DNA from 3 places in the Paenibacillus sp. FSL R5-0810 genome. Region 3 is predicted to be linked to each of the others. Evidence: riboswitches for the same ligand, from Rfam matches in the RefSeq annotation. Region 3 holds a riboswitch; each other region holds the start of a gene.

Region 1 (6,763 bases), 3.9 Mb from region 3:
GGATAGAGCATCGCTCCTCCGGCCGACCTCCAGACGGTATCCGTCCCGCTCTCCATCTCCGGCTTAATGAGATACTCCCACCCCACCGTCATCAAGGTAATCGCAACAATGATGATGTCCAGGGTAAACCGAGCGCCCCGCAGCGGACCCTGCACTCGTCTGAACAGGTAAATCAGGGCACCGGCGAACAATAGAGCTTCCAAGCTCCAGAACAGTTCCGCCAGCCGGATGGATCCGCCAAACACCCCTCCAATCCATTCATCACCCGCATACAGGATGCGCCCTATTGCATCGCCGGCCAATCCGGCTGCAATCAGAAGCCAAAATCTGCGAAGATGGCCTTGCTCATACCGACTGCCAATCACCCCGATCAAATACGCGAATGCGGCTATCGGAGCCATAATGGCTAAGATGCGGTGAAGCAATAAAGCGTCCGGCATCCACAGGGCCAATATCCATTGGATCAATGCGTATCCAATCGCGAGCCGAATATATATGGAATCGGATGGACCCGGGCTCATTCATATCCCTCCCTGAAACAAAAGGTAGGCTTGGTCATTCATGATGAATAGGTCTTTCGAATTAAAGCGTTTCCATATCCAATCATACTTTTAGCCCGAGGAAAAGTAAAGAAAGAAGCGCCCAACAACTGGATATTTATAGGCATATAGGCCGCGTAGAATCGTTATTTGCGGAATTGTCCCGGGATTGTAGTCACTCAATCCCCACTTGACACATGGGGTTTATGTAGTATTATTCTTTCATATCAACGTATCTTTGGTTTTATATCCTAGCATAGTTTCATGGAAGGGGTTCTTGTAAAATGGGACAAAGACGATTGGACCATGTAGGCATTGTCGTAAGGGATCTGGAAGCAACGATCGCTTTCTATACGAAGGTGGTCGGCCTTGAGCTCAAGGACCGTCTGACGCACACGAACGGTGTCATCCAGCTGGCTTTCCTCGGCTTTAACGGCAGCGATGAAACCGAGGTCGAGCTGATTCAAGGATACAGCGACTCCCTTCCTGCGGAGGGAACGGTGCATCACTTTGCCGTCAGCACGGACGACATTGAAGCGGAATATGCACGGGTGAAGGAGCTGGACGTTCCGCATCTGGATGAGGAAATCGTCACGCTGCCCAACGGCTACCGCTATTTCTTCGTGCACGGTCCGGAAGGCGAATGGATTGAATTTTTCCAGCGCTAACAGGCCAGGTCTAAGGTTGCCCGCCCGCATATAGAGACTCCTATGGGTCGCCTGGATCATTCGGGTCTTCCATGCCTGGACAGCCACTCATCCCGGCGACCTATACGAACGTAGAAAATCGCCTTCAGGCATGGGGCGTTCCCGTACTGGACAGGTGCTTCCGGTAGGTCTATAATAACGGAAGTATAACCCGTAACTTCATAAATACCGGGGGAGCTGGAATCGGCCGGCTGAGAGTGTATCCCATAGAGATACTGACCCTTATACCTGATCTGGGTAATGCCAGCGTAGGAAGCCATAAGATTGCGGCTGTTCATAAGCCGTAGTATATACTTACGCCGTCATGCGCTCCGATACGATCGGGGCGTTTTTTGTTGTTGTTATGAAGTTAATACGGAAAATGGAAGACATATAAGGAGAGGAGAAACACGATGAAACAACGTACATGGCTCTCTCTGCTGCTCGCCTGCGTCCTGCTTCTGGTCGCTTCCGCCTGCGGGGCAAGCGGCCAGAACGGCGGAAGCGCGCCCGGCAAGCAAGAGACTGCCGGAGAAGGAGAACAGCCGGCCAAGCTCCGCGATGTCCAATTGATGCTGGACTGGTCGGCGAACACGAACCACACCGGATTATATGCAGCCAAGGAGCTCGGATATTATGAGGAGGAAGGGCTGAACGTGCAAATCGTACAGCCGGGCTCCGGGGGAACCGATGCGATGGTCGCTTCCGGCAACGTACCGTTCGGCATCAGCTATCAGGAGGGCGTAACGCTCGCCCGGACACAGGGGCTGCCGCTGGTTTCGATCGCAGCCATCATTCAGCATAATACGTCCGGATTCGCTGCACCGAAGGATCGGGGCATCCAGAAGGCCTCCGATTTTGAAGGAAAATCCTACGGAGGCTGGGGCTCTCCGATTGAGGAAGCCGTCATGAAATCGATCATGGAGATCGATGGAGCCGATGTGAACAAGGTCAACATCGTGAACATCGGAGACGCCGATTATTTTACGGCGGTTAAGCGGGATATTGATTTCGCCTGGATCTACTATGCCTGGACAGGCATTGAAGCCCAGCTTCGCGGCGAGCCGCTGGACATGATCTACGTGAAGGATTATTCCGAACAGCTGGATTATTATACGCCGGTCATCGTAACGAACGAGAAGCTGATCGCGGATGACCCGGAGCTTGTCAAAGCGTTCATGCGCGCAACGTCCAAAGGCTATCAATATGCGATAGACCATCCGGAAGATGCCGCGGCACTGCTGTCGAAGGCAGTTCCCGACCTGGATGCCGAGCTGGTGCTGGAAAGCCAGAAGTGGCTCAGCCCGCGCTATCAAGATGACTCGCCGCGCTGGGGCGAGCAGAAGGCCGAGGTTTGGTCCGGATATGCCGACTGGATGTTTGAGCGCAAGCTGCTGGAGAAGGAATTGGACGCGGAGCGCGCGTTTACGAATGAGTTTTTGCCTGACAAATAGGAGAAGCACTCCCCGCAGCATTGCAATGCTGCTTCGCGGCTCATCGGCATGAGGCTTAACGGCCGTGCAAATGAGAACCCATATACGAAAGGACGATTGACTCATGGCGAATACACTGCTGAGCATTCAAGTCATTCCGCGTACGCCGGACGGCGGAGACAGCATCCCTTATGTGGATGAAGCCATTAAGGTAATCCAGGATTCCGGCGTCAAATACGAGGTCCATGCTTTGGAAACAACGATGGAAGGCGAGCTGTCCGAGCTGCTCCGCATCGTGGAGCGAATGCATGATGCGCTGGTGAAAGCCGGGAGTCCGAGCATCATCTCCCAAGTCAAAATCGCACATCATCCGCAGGGCATCAGCATGGATAAGCTCACGGAGAAATACCGTCCATGAAAAGCTGGTGGAGCTCGATATGGCCGCCCGTCGTGGCGGTCCTCTTCTTTTTGATCGTGTGGCAGGCTGCGGTCTGGATGTTCGATATCGAGAAATTCATTCTGCCTGCGCCGACGGCTATCGGGCATGAAGCCATCACCGGGGCGTCGGGACTTATGGAACACACTTGGGCTACCCTAAAGTTAACCGTGATCGGATTTGCCATCGGAACCGGTATCGGACTCCTGCTCTCTTTGGCTCTGCACAGGGTACCTTTTCTCAAAACAGCCCTTTATCCGCTTCTCATCTTAAGCCAGAACGTGCCGACCATCGCCTTGGCCCCGCTCCTCATGATCTGGTTCGGGTTCGGCATGCTGCCGAAGGTCATCGTCATTACGCTCGTTTGCTTCTTCCCCGTAGCCGTAGCGGCCCTCGACGGGCTGGCACGGACCGACCGCACGATGATGAATTATATGCAGATGACGGGAGCCACGCCGTGGCAAATCTTCACCAAGCTGGAGCTTCCGCACGCGCTGCCATCCATCTTCTCCGGGATTCGGATCGCGGCCACGTATTCGGTCATGGGGGCGGTCATCGGGGAATGGATCGGGTCTGACCGGGGAATCGGCTATTATATGATGCTGCAAAAATCCGGGTACCGGACCGATCGCGTATTTGTGGCCATTCTGGTTATCGTGCTGCTCAGCCTGCTCATGGTAGGCGTTATTACCCTGCTGGAGAAACGGCTGATCCGCTGGAACCGGAAGCATTGATTGGCATGGCTTGGCCATATAGATGCTCTCTGCTTCATAAGTTGAACGATTGGACCGGGATTCGGGGCAAATACATGCAGAGTTCCTCTAAGCATCGCGGCTGCTCCCCAGATTTAAATGGTTCTTTCAAATCCAGGTTACAGATAAGGTTGAAATCAGGGATCTTAATAAAGAAGGGAGGCTGCCCATATGACGCAGCGAGCGACTGATTCCGTCTTGAATTCAACCGGCGGCGCAGCCGCCGCCCCCGCTCCTGCCCTGGAGGTCCGGGGGATTCGCAAGGTGTTCCGCGAGCGGCGCAGTGAAGTGCATGTGCTGGAGGAGCTGTCGCTTAGGGTGCTTCCAGGGGAATTCGTATCGATCATCGGCCCTTCCGGCAGCGGAAAAAGCACGCTCTTTCACATCATCGGCGGATTGATTGCGCCTGATGCCGGCCAGGTCCTCATGGAGGGGCGGGAGGTCACCGGGGAGAAGGGGCGCATCGCTTATATGCCGCAGCAGCCGGCCTTGTTCCCGTGGCGGACGATTGAGGACAACGTCCTGCTGCCGGAGGAGCTCCGGGGGACCTCTAAAGCTTCCGCTCGCGCCCATGCCCGCGCTTGGATGGAACGGGCCGGGCTTGGCGGCTTCGAGCAGGCATATCCGCATACCCTATCAGGCGGGATGCAGCAGCGCGCGGCATTTCTGCGGGCGCTCATGAGCCCGCAGGAGGTCATGTGCCTCGATGAGCCGTTCAGCGCGCTCGATGCCCTGACCCGAAGCGACATGCAGCGCTGGCTGCTCGATATATGGGAGGACACCCGGCGCTCGGTGCTGATGATCACCCATCATATTGAGGAGGCGCTGCTGCTCTCGGACAGCATCTATATTCTGTCCGCGCGTCCCGGCTCGGTTCTGAAACGGGTCGAGGCTCCGTTCACCCGTCCTCGCCGGGAGGATCTGCTGCTGGATCCGTCCTTCATCGAGCTGAAATCCGAGATTTCAGCCGTGCTGCGGCAGGAGCAGCAGAAGCGCAATTGACTAGCAGGGACTGGTTTCAGGACGCTGACTTGCTATGCTTCCGGCTGCATTCAAGATGCTGACTTGTTATGTTCCAGCCGCTGTCAGGTGCAGATTTGTTATGCTTCAGCCGATTGTAGGAGATGTTAACTTGCCATTCCTCGGAAGCTTCGGTATGCGTGCTATACCAACTTCATTTGATGCGGATTCAGATCCCATTCCTCAGACGGAACAGCCGGCTGCATGCATAAGCAAGCGGCCGGCTGTTATAGGTTCCGGCACGGAGCCGGATATGTAAAGAATAGCTTTCTATATAATATATGTAGAGACAAACTGTAAGAACATTGGAAACGAAAGGAGGGCTCATTATGGCATCCGGAACAGCTTCAACCTCATTGCCGCTTGAAACGTATGATCGCGCGGATATCCCGCTCATCGATACGCATATCCATCTCGACAGCTATTCGCTTGCCGATCAGGAGAGCATCGCCTCGGCGCTCGCGATGGGAAACGTCCAATACATCATCACCGTGTCCATGAATCTGCCCTCTTGCAAGCGCAATCTGGAGCTGTCGCGAATCTACGGGGACTCCATTAAGCCTGCTTTCGGCTATCACCCGGAGCAGCCTCTTCCCTCTCCGGACGAAACCGAAGAGCTGCTTCGCTGGATGGAGAACCATGTCCAAGACATGGTGGCGGTCGGGGAGGTCGGCCTCCCCTATTATGCAAGACTGGAGGCGGAGTCAGCAGGACATTCGTGGGACAACGCGCCTTATATCGAGCTGCTCGAAAGATTCGTCGCCTTTGCGAAGAAGCACGATAAACCGATCATTCTGCACGCCGTGTATGAGGATGCGGATACCGCATGCGATCTGCTCGAAGCCTACGGGATCGCCCGCGCTCATTTTCATTGGTTCAAGGGCTCACGCGATACGTTAGACCGGATGGCCGCAAGCGGCTATCATATCTCCTTTACGCCGGATATCCTTTATGAAGAAGAGATCCGCGATATTGCGAGAATGTATCCTCCGCAGCTGGTCATGACCGAGACGGATGGTCCTTGGCCGTTCGAGGGTCCCCTTCAAGGGCAGACGACCCGACCGGAAATGACCGCCCTTGCCGCTGCCGCTTGGGCCGAGCTGCAGGGGATTTCCGAACAGGAAGCGCGCAGACAGCTGTATCGAAATGCCGCACGGCTGTACGGATTATAAAAGCGAACGGTACATGCTGGCCGAAGGCAGCTTTTCGTTGGTTCGACGGTTGATATACTATCCTTGGTTCGCGGAGTAATGTGAAATCGGAATCTATGAATCTTGCGTTTCGGTAAACCGCTTCAAGTCAATCTTTATGCAATCGGCTTGTCCTCCCGAAGGAAGCGGTTATACTGATTAATCAGCTCGTCCAGCACCGCCGATTGCTCGAGGACCTTGGGATGATTAAAATCACGATATCGCTGCTTCATCTTATGAAGCTTATTTCTCTCTCGCTCGATATCAAATTTCATGCCGTCCTTCGTTTTCATGATTTATGCCTCCCTTATGTAATATTTTATACTTTAATGTAAAATTCTAGAATGTTTGATGTTAGACATCAGGGAGGCATCACATGGGGACTCAAAGCTTGCTATGATGCGGAAATAATCTCCGTAAGGGCTTGAAACAGCTGCCTCTTCATACAAAAACAAGGCCGCCCATGAGCAGATGCTTCTCTGCCCGGACGGCCACTTTCATATATAAATGCGAGTTCAAAAAGCCGGTATTTCAGCACCGAAATTTGAACAGCCTTTATAGATTATTTCAGGTACTTCTCCTGATACGCCTTAGTCATTTCTTCCGTAATTTCCGCCATCTTCGGATCATTCTTGATCGTTTCGATCAATTGATCATACGCTTCAATCGGCTCCTTGCCCGTAATGACCATGACGCGCATGTCTTCC
Region 2 (6,763 bases), 3.2 Mb from region 3:
AAGGCGATCTGGAAGCTGCCCGGCCCGAGTCCGGCCGTTTGCTCGGCCGCGCGGGCGGCTGCTGCCCCATAGAAGGCAAGGCCAGCCGTCCCCGCCAGCAGCAAATCCGGCTCCACAGCGGCGAAGGCCCCGAGCACGGACGTGAGCAGGCAGCCCGCTCCGGTTACTTTCGTCAGCATCGCATGCCCGCCGCGTATGATTCGCGCCGAAACACCATCGCTGATCACGTCCTCCTCTCCAGTGATAGCCACCACCGTATTTAGCCGCTGTGCAGCCCGCAGGGCCAGCTCTAAGTTCCCGCCGGACGCAGAGTCGTCTGCATCGACCCCCTTGATCACCCGGACTTCGCCGATCAGATTGGCAACCTCGGCCGCATTGCCCCGCACCAGGGAAACCTTCACTTCACGCAGGATCCGCAGCGCAGAAGCGGTCCGAAACGGCGTTGCCCCCGCTCCTACCGGATCGAGGAGGACCGGGACGCCATGCGTATTGGCGGATTGCCCGGCAAGGATCATCGCATCCACTTGTTCGCGGGACAGCGTGCCGATGTTGAGCACGAGCGCTCCGGCAATTTGGGCCATATCCGCCACCTCGTCGGGGGAATATGCCATTACCGGCGACGCGCCCAGCGCGTATAAGCCGTTGGCCGTAAAATTCGTAACCACCACATTGGTCATGTTATGGACAAGAGGCTTCTGCTGCTGCACCTTCGTTAAAAGCCCCGCAAGCTCCGAATCCCATGTATTTCCGCTCATTGCCATCATCCTTTCCCATTCTTTTCTTGGTTTTTGGCATATGACATACGACATATGAAACCCATAATCTCATCTCAACCCGAATTCTGATTCATTCTCAAAATGCATGACCTTTCGTTACCCCTGTCTGTCCCATAACTCAAATGCTCAGCGCCCATACCCCGTGGCATCGACCAACGGCTGGAACGGCACGGGCCATTCCTCCTGCTTGTAAGCCATGTCCCAGAACATATACTCCAGCTGGCAGCTCAGCATAAAATGCTCGCGCATCCGCTCGCGCTCCTTCATCGTCGCTCCTTCCGCCCACGCATCCACACGGCCAAGGAACTTCCCTGCCGCATCCTCTCCGCGATTCCCGTAAAAATGAATCCATTCATGGAACGGATGGGTGCGATCCGGCTTAACTTCATCCAGCAGTCTGCGGCCGATCTCATAATACGTCCACGGACAAGGAAGCAGGACCGCCATAATTTCGCCGAGGGTTCCCTCATGCGCAACGGTCAGCATGTGACGGATATAGTGGTGCGCAGACGGTGCAAGAGGGTAGCCCTGGAGCTGCTCATAGTTCACTCCCGCGACCGAGCAGAAATTTTGATGCGGATGCACCTCGCTGTTGAGGATAAACGCAATCTGTTCGTTGAACGCCGCCATATCCTCCCGGCTCGTGCACTTGGATATGGCGACGCCATAAATGCGAATGTAGGCATTCAAATACTCGAAGTCCTGCTTCACATAGTGAATCAGCTGTTCGCTGTCCAGCTTCCCGGCGGCAATTCCCCGCACGAAGGGATGGTTTACGATCGCCTCGAAAATTCCGTCCGCCTGCTGGCGAAGCTCTTGGGTAAACGTCATGGTTTCCCCCACCTCCATCTTGAAATGAAGAGCAGGAAGTCCTCCTAGCGACCAGGCAATCCCGGTAATCCGGGGATTCGAAGCCAAGCATCCGTTGCATGTCCCGCAAACCTACGCATACCGTGCATCCTTTTCATATCAGCAACGGTTGCATCCGGGAACTTTGCAGATCCGGCAGCCGTTGTACCCGGCTACATGTGTATATCCGGCAACCCTTTATGTACACGGCCAACCCTTTATGCACGGCATATGGCAACCTTGCATGCTGCTAGCTCGTACTCGTGCGCTATCGTGCTGTGCGACGAAGATGCAGGAAATTACGTTTTTCGGAGCATGACAAACAAAGCCGCCCCGAAAAACGGAGCGGCTTCAGCAATAGTCCTCTTGCCCGGCAGAAGCAGGCGCAAAAAGGACTCTATCCGTGAAGGCTCCACTTTCCTACGCTAGTACGAACTAGATCAGGTTCAAAGGGTCCAAGATACGCTCTTGTCTCAGCCGCTGACGGCTCCCCTAGTGGACTTCCTATTCTATTGACTATTACTGTACATAGGTTTAGCGGTGGTGTCAAACGTTTCCGTGTTTGCTGCAATACTCGGTAGATATAACCCCCTAACCCCCTTTTTCCAGAAAAAAAGGTGACCGTTCATGCTTTCATTCGCAAATGCCATCAATTGACCGATGCTTACCTTATTGAAGCGGTATTGTCATTTCGAGCTCTTTCAGGAAAATAGGTTTTTTGTATTCATGGGTGACAAAGACTGGCTGTTGATCCGAATTTAAGGCCGGGAATTCGGTTACGTAAGCATTATTTTTGGCATCAATTAACCTCGTCTTCGTTTCCTCGGAAGGAATGATGTACATGTCCCATGGGTAAAAATTGTACTTGCCTTCCAAATCCTCGAGGATCAACTCGGTTTGCTGAAGGGGGTCAGTGACTTCTTTCCGGTAATGTACGATCGTCTTATCTTTTAAGCGTTCCACTTTCGTCACTAACAGGCGGCCTAATTCCCCTTGAGGAATAATTAGAGGATGATCGGTCGACGGTTCATGCTTCATCGGCACTCTAATTCCATATACCGGCACATCCCCGCGCAAATACGGACGGAACGTAATGGACTTCGGCGTAACAAGAGGTAATTCAAATCGAAAGGTTCCTAACTGGACATGTGTACCGTCTTCGACGTAGCCATCTCCATCCATCTCATAAGGTTTGAACTCCATTCCAGTATCAGTAATAGCTAGGATATCATACATGGGATCTTGCGCTTTAGCTGCCGGCCGCCTGTATACTAGCTCCACGTCCATCGTACCCGTACCGGATTTAAAGCCTATTTTCTTAATCAGCAGGGTGGTTTCTCCATCCGTTGCACTCCTCATCGGCATCCATGATTTCGTTCCGGAAACGGTCTTTTTAATGGGAATTGAAAAATCCCAATGACCTTTAACTCCGTCCACGTTTGCTACCTCGATCGTTAGTTCGAATTCATCCGGTAACTTCTGTTTGAATGGCAGCAAGCTGATTTGTCCAATTCCTGTTTGGCTATCAATAGGTAGAGGACCGCTGCCACCGACACGGTCTGCGTATGGCTTGCCGTCAATTTTGAATTTGATTCCGTCTATGAAACCATGCCTACCGGAGAATCCATCCTCAACCTGTTGTATATAACCGATGGAGAGACGATCACCGTCATACATCACCTCTTGAATTTGCAGCGTAATCCCGTTGTCGCTCACAGCTTGCAAGACTTGCGCCGTCATTCCATTTTCAGAAGCTGTTTTCAAGGCTGTTTCGCGAACGTACTGGTGCTGCTCCTGACGCTGGAAAACAGAACCTACGAACGGTATTTCTTGTAGTACGGATGCCATAATAGGGGAGACGAAGCCGCTGCCGAGTATCACTACACAGGCCACAAGGGTTACGACTGCGGTTAGCGACAAGCGGCGGATAATCCGCTGTGAGCGGTTGTTATGAAGCATGCCTGTACAATCCTCGCTGCTAACACTGTACCGGACACGCTCCATCAAACGGTCTACATCGGTCTCCATTGATTCATAGGATCGTTTCGCATTCTGAATCTGTTGGTCGATCATGAACTCCTGCCTCCTTTAGCGATCGGTTAAGTTTTGCTCTTCCTCGTGCCAGTCTAGATTTCACCGTTCCTGTCGGCACGCCGGTAATGTCTGCGATTTGCTGGACGCTCAGCTCTTCAAAATAGTGAAGGACGATGGGAATGCGCATAATCAGCGGCAATCGTAAAATCACTTCATACATCTCGTTGCTCGTTGCCAAACGCAGAACGGTCTCCTCCGTACTAACGGACAATCTTTCGGGAAGAAGATTAGTTACGATCTCGCGAAAACTTCGTCGCTTTGCCATTTTGCACTCGTTTATGACGATCTTCGCCAGCCAAGGAAAAGGATCTCGCAGCTGATCAAACGTCCCCATCGCATAATATGCTTTGATGAATCCGTCCTGGACGCGGTCATCGGCTTCGGCCTTGCTGTGAGTCAAGGTATACGCAAGCCTGTACAATCGGTTCGTATACTTCTCCATCCAGTCCCTTAGTCTTTCTTCCTGCTCCACGAATCTCACGCTCCTTTCACAGGTAATATGCAGATCAACCGCTGTCGGTTCCCAAAGCGCTCAAAAAAGCAGTGGCTTGCGCTAGTCTAATCTTAACTACAGGGCATATTTTTGTAAGAATAGAATCTGGATCATACGTTTGCTCAAGTTGCGGAAAAAGTCAGGAACCATGGCAAGATATTCCTTTTCACACCATCGAACCGTCCAATTGTTACCCGGTGGCAATGCTTAGTGTTTGAAGAATGCGAAAACACTGGACAAACGAAAGCAGCCTGTTGAGCGGACTCAACAGGCTGCTTTTACTAGTATCCCATCATACTCTCTATATAAAATGGGGGCAGGACACGATTTATTTCTCCAAGCCGTAAAATTCATACAGCTGATCAATCATCAGGTTTGCCGCCAGAATGCCACCTGCGGTGTTCCAAATCGCGTCATCGACCTTATGGGCTTGACCGTTCTTAACGACGTTCAGGTTTTTCCACAACGGATCGTTGACCCATTCCTGCTCGGTCTGGTTGGCGCCGCCGTCGCCGGTTTCGTACGTGAAGTAGAACAGTCTGTCGGCATCCACCTCAGGAAGCCGCTCCTTCGTGATCTCGTCCACGAAATTGTCCTTCGCGTTCTTCGTCATCTCATTACGTGCGATGCCGATCTGATCGAAAATAACCCCCGAGAAGGTGTTCGTATGGTAAACGCGCGTCTTGCCGGCCATGAAACGCACCACAGAGACGGTCTCATCCAGCTTGCTTCCGGCTTTCTCCTTGAAATCCTGAATACGCTGGTCGTACGCCGCGAGAAGCTCTTCCCCTTCGCTTACCTTGTTCACTGCCTGTGCGTAGAGCTTGAAGTTGTTCTGCCATTCTCCGCGAAGATCCTCCGCAAATACCGTCGGCGCGATCGCCTTCAGCTGCTCATACACTTTCTCCTGACGCATTTTGTTGCCGATGATCAGGTCCGGCTGCAGTCCGGCAATCAGTTCAATGTTAGGCTGGCTCTCCTCGCCGACCACGGTAACGCCTTCCATCTGGTCTTTAATATGCGGGTACCACGGATCGCCTGTCCAGGATTTAACGGCGCCTACCGGCTTCACGCCCAGTGCGAGCAAGGCTTCCGTTCCTTCGTTCGTAAGGACGACCACTTTTTGCGGCGTGCCCTTGATCGTTTCGGTTCCCATCGCATGCACCACTTCATAAGAATCGCCGGATGCACCGGAGCCGTTATTCGCAGGAGCCGTTCCGCTTTCTCCGTTCGATGGCTGGCTTGCATTATTCTGCGTCCCATTCGATCCGCAGCCTGCGAGTATGACAACCATAATAAGCGCCAGCAAGCTCCATTTCAGGCTTCGGCCCGGTTTCTTAGCTGTTCCTTGTCCCATTCCTATCGTAATCCCCCTCATATCATTTCCGCTTTATTGAAAATCATTATCACTTACCGATTCAAAACTATAACGGTTTCCAGCAAAAATATCAATATATTTTTTGAGAATGATTATCAAGTTCATTGACAGATCGGCTCCCTTTCACCTAAAATTCATATGAACTTAATAATCCATGAACTTAAGAAAGTGAGTATATATGCGCTTACTCGGACTATTGATATCGCTGCTGGCGCTTGCCGCCGCGATGATGGGCAGCATCGCGTTCGGCGTAACGAACATTCCGCTAACGGAAGTATGGAACTCGTTCGCTCACTATAATGGCGGCAACGAGCATCTCATCATCCTGACCGCAAGGGTTCCCCGGGCACTCATCGCAGCAGCCGTAGGGGCGAGCCTCGCAATCGCAGGCGCGTTGATGCAGGTCATCACCCGCAATCCTATTGCATCGCCCAGCACGCTAGGCGTGAATGCCGGTGCAGCCTTCTTCATTATTATGGCCGCAGGCTGGCTCGGGGTTGACGGGCTGCAGGCATTTACCTTGGTGGCCCTGATCGGCGCCGCTGTCAGCGGAGGCATCGTATTTATGCTCGGCAGCATCGGCCGTGACGGCATGACCCCGGTCAAGATTACGCTGGCAGGCGCCTCCATGGCCGCATTCTTCCACTCCTTGACCCAAGGACTGATGCTCTCCGACGGTAAAATGTTCGACCAGGTGCTGATCTGGCTCGTCGGATCGGTTGCCGGTCGAGACTTGAACCAATTGAACGCCGTCTGGCCTTACATGGCGGCAGGCATGCTGATCGCCCTCCTGCTCGGGCGGCATCTGAACGCGCTCTCCATGGGCGATGACATCGCGCAAAGCCTTGGACAGAAGACCGCGCTTATCAAGCTGCTTGCTGCGGCCGCAGTCATTCTGCTGGCTGGCGGATCCGTTGCCGCCGCCGGACCGATTGCATTCATTGGCATTATTATTCCGCATATCGTGCGCTATTTTATAGGAAATGATTACAGATGGATCTTGCCCTACAGCGCGGTACTCGGCGCCATCCTGCTGGTAACGGCCGATCTGGGCTCCAGGTACATCGCGATGCCGAAGGAAGTTCCTGTCGGCGTTATGACGGCAATCATCGGTGTGCCGTTCTTCGTGTACATTGCCAGGAAAGGAAGGTGAACATCATGAGCAAGCACCGC
Region 3 (6,763 bases):
TCGCGCGAGCGCATCAATGGATTCGGATACTTTGGCCGTTGCCTCGATATTTCGCAGCATGCCGGCCGATTGCCGGGATACCGATTCTCTTCCTTGCTCCACCAGCTGCAAAGTTGCCATCGACCGGGAGTTCATTTCATGGGTAGAGTGGGTGTAATTGCCGACCTTCTCCTCGATTTCCTTGATCGAGTCGGTCATTGCGGACACGTCCTCCGATATTTCGCCTGCTCCGACGGCCAGCTCTCCTGCAGAAAGCGATACCTGGTTCATGACCTGGATAAGCTCCTGATTTTTCGTTGATATATTCCGGCTTGAAGCCATGACGCTGCGGGTAATGTCGGAGGTTTCCTGAAGGATTTTGCGGAGCTTGTCCACCATGCTGTTGAAGGTTCTGCTGAGATCATTCATTCCGCCCATCTCTTCTACCTGGAAGGTAAAATCTCCTTTGGCAATTTTGGCGGAGACGCTGGAGATTTCGGAGAACGTGCTCGTAAGCGCTCTCTCAATGACACGGGAAAGTGGATAAGTGAGTCCGATTAGCACCGCAACAAGTACGATACCAATGACCGCTTTGCCTACGAGTATAAAGGCGATCAGCATTGGAAGCGCGAACAAGGCGGCAATGAGATAACAGGCTGCTGTGATTTTTTGAGCGATCGGGAGTCTGTTGAACCATGCCATACGAATGAATCCTCCTCAAGCTATATAGGATATTTTTACCATGATTATATCATCATGCGACAAAAGTAGATACAAGGAATTACAAAATTTTCAATCGGGTGAGTCTAAAGACCCTGACAAAGACCTGAAAGCCCCTGACCTCTAATCATCCTCATAAAAAGAATAGAGCGGATTTCAACGCGGATGCGCAAAAAACCCGCTCCATCGGCTGTCTATTTCTCTGCCCGGAACAATGCGGAGGCCAAATATTCGGTGTTATCGAGAATCATGCGGTCATGCTTAAAGACCGTCTCCCAGAGTGCAAGGTCGAGCAGTATTCCTTTATCCCGCTGCTCATAGGCATCCAGATGGCGTGTCTGTTCCTCCTTCAGCTTCTCGTTGAAATGATTGTATTCCAGCACCTCGGCCTGCTTGAAGCCGCTGCCCAGCAGCGCATCGCGCCATTTCTCCCGGTCCATGAGGCGGGGGATGCCGAAGAAGGCAAGCAGCTCGTCGAGCTGCGGTTCAGGCATGCTCTTATCCAGAATCAGCTCCCTGTCCAATAAAATTCCGCCGGCATCCAGAACGCGGTAATATTCCGGAATGGAGCGCGACGTATCGGTGAAGACGGTGACCGACTCGGCCAGAATGACATCGAATTGATTGTCCGGAAAAGGCAGCGAGCATACGTCGGCCTGAAGAAATTCCACATCCGTGCCCATCGCCGCTGCTCTTGCTTTTGCTTTTGCAATCATATGCTCATTCAGATCAATGGCCGTCACTTGGTAGCCTAGGCCGGCTAGATGGCAGGCCGTTCGGCCGGTTCCGCAGCCAACCTCCAGAATTCGGCTGCTCGGCCGGATGGGGTGCGAATTCAGCATTCTCAGTGTGGCCTCGAATCCCCCGGGGTGGGCGCTGCCCATCCCTAATTTGGACAGCATGTTAATGTAATTCATCGAATTGATCCCTACTTTCGTTATCTGCATAAGGATATTTGTTTATTTACCATATGATTGAGGTACGTTTGGGGTTTTCGCTGAATTTACTATTTTGAGCCCTTTTTTTGAAGATATGAGCGGTTTGGGGGAAATACGCATGAAGATGGAGCCGATTCAGGCCGCAAGGAAGGTCGTGTCGGAACAATATCCGGATTGTCTGCTGGCTGTACTGGGGGGCAGTGCTTCCAGGGGAGAGCACAACGAGCACTCAGACCTTGACGTGATCATTGTGGAGAGAGAAGGCGAAGGGCTGAGGAGAAGGACGATTGAAGCTGCCGGCTGGATCGTAGAGCTGTTTATTATATCTAGCTCCGGCTATCGCGAAGATTTTGACGCAGGCATCGTTGCGGCGAATCCGACACTGCAGCGGATCATGGCTGAAGGCATCGTTCTCTGCTCGGTACCGGAAGGGGAAGACATTCGCGCGGAGGCCCAGGCTGATCTGGATTACGGTCCGCTGCCATTAACGATGTCCGATATTGACGCAGCCCGGTACATGATCACCGAATACATGATGGATCTTAAGCAGGCCAAAGGGGACGGGGAAGCCTGGTTTACCGTTCAAAAAATATCGACTTTGCTCTGCGAGTTTGTTCTGAGGGTTAACCGGCAGTGGACGGGGGAAGGGAAGACGCTGTTCCGGCTAGTCTCCGGCTTCGATCCGCATTTTAGCGAGCGGTTGGTGCAAGCGCTGGAGGCGATGTACCGTACCCGGCAATCGCATCAGCTCATGAAGCTGTGCGAGCAGGTTTTGCTCCCTTACGGAGGCCAGCTGCTTGCCGGATATGAAGAATAAGGCCATGGCTGGGGGAAAAGACAAGCGGTACAGCTGCCGTGACCGTCGTTCTTTCCGGCTCATACCTTAAATATGTGATGACATCACGTATTTCAATAAATCCAGGAGGGATCGTCATGAGCGGAGCATATGGTGGAGATGTTTGGGGCACATCAACGGGTATTATATTGGTTCTCTTTATCCTGCTCGTAATCATCTCGCTTGCTTGGGTTTGAATCAAAGGCGATACGCGGTGGATAGCACAAGGACTCGGCATATGGCCGGGTCCTTGTTTGCTTAAGCATGCATATTAAACGCTTTTCTGCTTGGGCGATGGACTGTGCGCGGAGACGACAGCGGTCATCACGAGGTGGCTGGTATCTGTTTGGATGGCATGCTTGAACGCATCCTCGAGGGATTCGAATACTCGAGAGAGCGTTCCGTCGAGACGGCTTGCGTAATGGACGCTGCCCCCGAAGGTTCCCTTTTTCTTGGCGCGCTGCACTTCTCCGTAGATAATATCCATATAATGCTCGGTTCCGAGCGGATACAAGGCGAACTGGCAGGCGGTTTCAATATCCGCGTGTGGTCCAAGCTCGCTGTTTAACACCCGGGAATCCTCGGACATATAGACATCCGCATCCGTATCGCCTGGGCAGCCGATGGAGTAGGTTCCATTAAAGACTGTATGTACGCCGGAAGCTGCCGCATGGGCGAATATCGCACGGGTAACGTCAAATACGTGCTCGGCACGTCCGCGAACACAAGTGCTGACATCATCGGTATGAATCCATACCTTATCCGTGTGCACAGACTCCAACGCCCCCATAATCACTTCGACGAAGCGGTCCGTCATCGGCAATACCGAGAACCGGCAGCCAACAATCCGGCTGGTTCCGCATGCTAACTCATTCATTGTAGATTCCTCCTGCAGCATAAATTTGAGAACGCAAAATAACGCAAAAAAACCGCACCCTAAGGGATAAGTGCGGCGATGTCTACGCGAACAAAACATAAACATGAACGCTACACTTCCCCACGCTAGCATGACCTAGATCGGGTAATAAGGGTTAACGGCGGTTCTGCCGTTTCTCAGCACAAGGCACCCCTAGTACAGCAACACAAGATATGAAATTTTGTTTTGACCGGCCGGTCCAAGCTTACGAAAGAGGGCGGCTTCTTACTGGGTAATTGTAACGTCTCTGCATCGAAAAAACAATGTCAATGCAGCAAAAAACCGCCATGAGGAGCTTTAATAGGCTTCCTGATGGCGGCTCTTTGTCTTGTTTCGCTTACTTGTAAACTTTCACGCGATCTTCAAGCGGAGCAAATTCCTTGTCCCCTGGCTCAGCGACCGGCTTGCCGAACGGCATTTGCGCAATCAGCTTCCAGTTTTCTGGGATGTTCCATTCCGCTTTTACTTTTTCGTCGATCAGCGGGTTGTAATGCTGCAGGGAAGCACCCAGTCCTTCGGCTTCCAGCATCGTCCAAACGACGAGCTGAAGCATGCCGTTCGACTGATTCGCCCATACCGGGAAGTTGTCGGCATAGAGCGCAAAGTTTTGCTGAAGCCCTGCGATGACATCGTTGTCTTCGAAGAACAATACAGTGCCATAGCCTGCGCGGAAAGAGGCCATTTTCTCAGCGGTGGATTTGAATGCTTGCTCGTCGCCCACCACTTCCTTCAGAATGCCTTCCGTAATATTCCACAGCTTGTCATGCTGCTCACCAAGCAGAACGACCGTGCGTGCGCTTTGGGAGTTGAAGGAAGAAGGCGTGTATTTCACGGCATCTTTCACGATTTCTTGGATACGCTCATCGGAGATGACGGAATCCTTGCTGATCGCATAGTAGGAACGGCGATTTTTAAGTGCGGTAAGGAAGTCTTTAGACATGTTGATAAACCCTCCTGAGTCATGGTTTGGATTGCATACGCCTGATAAAAAGATGTCCTATCATTCAAGCAAATATGCATCAAGGTGATCGCTGAAATAGGTTGAATTATTATTCCTTAACAACTTACTAATTGTAAGAAATAATACTTCCGTTAGTATGTTATTATATTACATTGGTCATTGTCAACCCTGTGATTGAGAATTTATTGATGAAATACCCCGTGATTTGGAGCCAAAACAGGGGGCTTAAATTTTATTTCCTATTAATAAGAGGGGGCGAGGAGAACAATAGAAGGATTGAGGACAACAACGGCTAATTTCTGCCAAGCTTCATATTATGAACAATTGATGAACAAATCATGCAAAGATTAAAAATTTAATTGAGTTTGATTCTCAATTATACTTGTCGGTTGAGAATGAGGGTGATATAATGCTTATCAGAGCGTAATTGATAATCAATCTCAATGAGAATGATAACTGAATTACGAGCTGACGAAATGATTTAGAGACATATGCATAGAAGGAAGAGCCATGAAGATCATTTACTTAGCCGCAGCCGTTGTGGCGCTTTCCATCGTCTCCTTATTTATCGGAGTCAAGGATATTTCGCCGCTGGACTTATTCTCCATGACGGAACAACAACAGCATATTATGCTCGTCAGCCGCTTGCCGCGTCTAGTCAGTCTAATCCTGGCGGGAGTCAGCATGAGTATCTGCGGATTGATCATGCAGCAGCTTAGCCGCAACAAGTTCGTATCGCCGACAACGGCGGGAACCATGGATTCCGCAAGACTGGGAATTCTCGTTGCGATGCTCGTATTCACGACAAGCGGACCGCTTGTGAAAATGCTGGTGGCTTTTGTATTCGCTCTGGCCGGCACGTTTATCTTCATGAAGATCCTGGACCGGATCAAGTTCAAGGATGCGATCTTTATTCCGCTCGTTGGACTCATGTTCGGGAACATCGTAAGCTCGATCGCTACGTTCTTCGCTTATAAATATGATCTCATTCAGAACATGTCCGCATGGCTTCAAGGCGATTTTTCCATGATCATCAAGGGACAGTACGAACTTCTGTATATCAGCGTTCCGCTGGTCATCCTGGCCTACCTGTTCGCCAACAAATTCACGGTTGCCGGCATGGGTGAGGAATTCGCCACGAACCTTGGACTTCATTACCGGCGCGTCGTTAATTTGGGCTTGGTCATTGTAGCGCTGGTAACCGCATCCGTCGTATTGACGGTCGGCGTGATTCCTTTTCTCGGTTTGATCATACCGAATATTGTAAGCCTGTATCTGGGAGACCACTTGAAAAAAAGCCTTTCCCATACCGCGCTGCTAGGGGCCGGATTCGTTCTGTTCTGCGATATCCTTGGCCGGATCATCATATACCCATACGAAATTCCGATCAGTCTGACCGTGGGCGTGCTCGGAAGCGGTATTTTCATTTACTTACTGATGAGGAGAAAGGCTTATGACTTATAGAGCCAAAATCGGCCTGCTGGCCGCGGTGGCAATTATCCTGGTGGCGGCCTTTCTGTTCATCGATCTTGGCGGCAGTTGGGATTACGCCTTCCCGCGAAGAATCAAGAAGGTGCTGGCCATTATTCTGACCGGCGGGGCGATCGCCCTGTCTACCACGGTGTTCCAAACGGTCACGAATAACCGGATTTTGACGCCGAGCGTCATGGGATTGGATTCTTTATATATTTTGATTCAGACGACAGTCATCTTCGTATTCGGTTCCTTTACGCTGTACAAACTGGGCAGCAACGCAAATTTCCTGATCAATGTCGGGGCCATGATTCTGTTCGCCGGCGTGTTATACCGGCTTCTGTTCCGGAGGGAAGGCAACAATATTTACTTCCTCCTCCTAATCGGCATGATCTTCGGAACCTTGTTCTCCAGCATGTCCTCCTTCATGGAGGTGCTGATCGATCCGAACGAGTTCCAATACGTAGCGGATAAAATGTTCGCCAGCTTTAACAATGTGAAGACCGATCTGCTGATCATGGCGAGCATTGTCGTTGCCGTTACGCTCCTGTACTTCGCAAGATTCACCAAGTATTTGAATGTGCTTGCGCTCGGGCGGGAGCAGGCGATCAACCTCGGCGTGAACTACGATTATGTTGTAAAGCGGCTGTTGATCGTCGTGGCAGTGCTGATCTCGGTTGCTACCGCGCTGGTGGGTCCGATCACATTCCTTGGACTGCTGGTCGTCAACGTTGCTTATGAATTTATGAAAACCTACCGTCATTCCTACTTGATATCAGCTTCCATACTGATCAGCGTCATCGCATTGGTTGGCGGTCAATTGATTGTAGAACGGGTGTTTACCTTCTCCACGACGCTCAGCGTCATCATCAATTTCATCGGCGGTGTTTACTTTATATACCTGCTATTAAAGGAGAGTAAAGCATGATCCAGGTTACGAA

The links. Region 3 has a riboswitch for thiamine pyrophosphate ahead of MKX76_RS02770 (YkoF family thiamine/hydroxymethylpyrimidine-binding protein). Riboswitches for the same ligand answer to the same signal wherever they lie in the genome.
Region 1: linked by a shared signal. The riboswitch ahead of MKX76_RS20190 (ABC transporter substrate-binding protein) and the one ahead of MKX76_RS02770 (YkoF family thiamine/hydroxymethylpyrimidine-binding protein) in region 3 are both predicted to bind thiamine pyrophosphate.
Region 2: linked by a shared signal. The riboswitch ahead of tenA (thiaminase II) and the one ahead of MKX76_RS02770 (YkoF family thiamine/hydroxymethylpyrimidine-binding protein) in region 3 are both predicted to bind thiamine pyrophosphate.

Annotation. Positions count from the first base shown of each region.
Region 1 covers NZ_JBBOCF010000001.1:4,530,743-4,537,505, forward strand. Annotated here, with positions in the region: gene MKX76_RS20180 (GGDEF domain-containing protein) at 1-521, opposite strand, end outside; gene MKX76_RS20185 (VOC family protein) at 824-1,207, shown strand; TPP riboswitch at 1,407-1,518, shown strand; gene MKX76_RS20190 (ABC transporter substrate-binding protein) at 1,639-2,679, shown strand; gene MKX76_RS20195 (thiamine-binding protein) at 2,783-3,076, shown strand; gene MKX76_RS20200 (ABC transporter permease) at 3,073-3,828, shown strand; gene MKX76_RS20205 (ABC transporter ATP-binding protein) at 4,018-4,848, shown strand; gene MKX76_RS20210 (TatD family hydrolase) at 5,196-6,038, shown strand; gene MKX76_RS20215 (aspartyl-phosphate phosphatase Spo0E family protein) at 6,173-6,349, opposite strand; gene MKX76_RS20220 (extracellular solute-binding protein) at 6,619-6,763, opposite strand, start outside.
Region 2 covers NZ_JBBOCF010000001.1:3,831,122-3,837,884, forward strand. Annotated here, with positions in the region: gene thiM (hydroxyethylthiazole kinase) at 1-755, opposite strand, end outside; gene tenA (thiaminase II) at 903-1,607, opposite strand; TPP riboswitch at 2,026-2,129, opposite strand; gene MKX76_RS17180 (DUF4179 domain-containing protein) at 2,295-3,698, opposite strand; gene MKX76_RS17185 (sigma-70 family RNA polymerase sigma factor) at 3,658-4,191, opposite strand; gene MKX76_RS17190 (ABC transporter substrate-binding protein) at 4,541-5,569, opposite strand; gene MKX76_RS17195 (FecCD family ABC transporter permease) at 5,769-6,743, shown strand; gene MKX76_RS17200 (FecCD family ABC transporter permease) at 6,749-6,763, shown strand, end outside.
Region 3 covers NZ_JBBOCF010000001.1:592,662-599,424, forward strand. Annotated here, with positions in the region: gene MKX76_RS02750 (methyl-accepting chemotaxis protein) at 1-681, opposite strand, end outside; gene MKX76_RS02755 (class I SAM-dependent methyltransferase) at 894-1,616, opposite strand; gene MKX76_RS02760 (nucleotidyltransferase domain-containing protein) at 1,756-2,454, shown strand; gene MKX76_RS02765 (sporulation protein YjcZ) at 2,571-2,669, shown strand; gene MKX76_RS02770 (YkoF family thiamine/hydroxymethylpyrimidine-binding protein) at 2,744-3,349, opposite strand; TPP riboswitch at 3,450-3,553, opposite strand; gene MKX76_RS02775 (nitroreductase family protein) at 3,726-4,328, opposite strand; gene MKX76_RS02780 (ABC transporter permease) at 4,860-5,813, shown strand; gene MKX76_RS02785 (iron chelate uptake ABC transporter family permease subunit) at 5,803-6,750, shown strand; gene MKX76_RS02790 (iron ABC transporter ATP-binding protein) at 6,747-6,763, shown strand, end outside.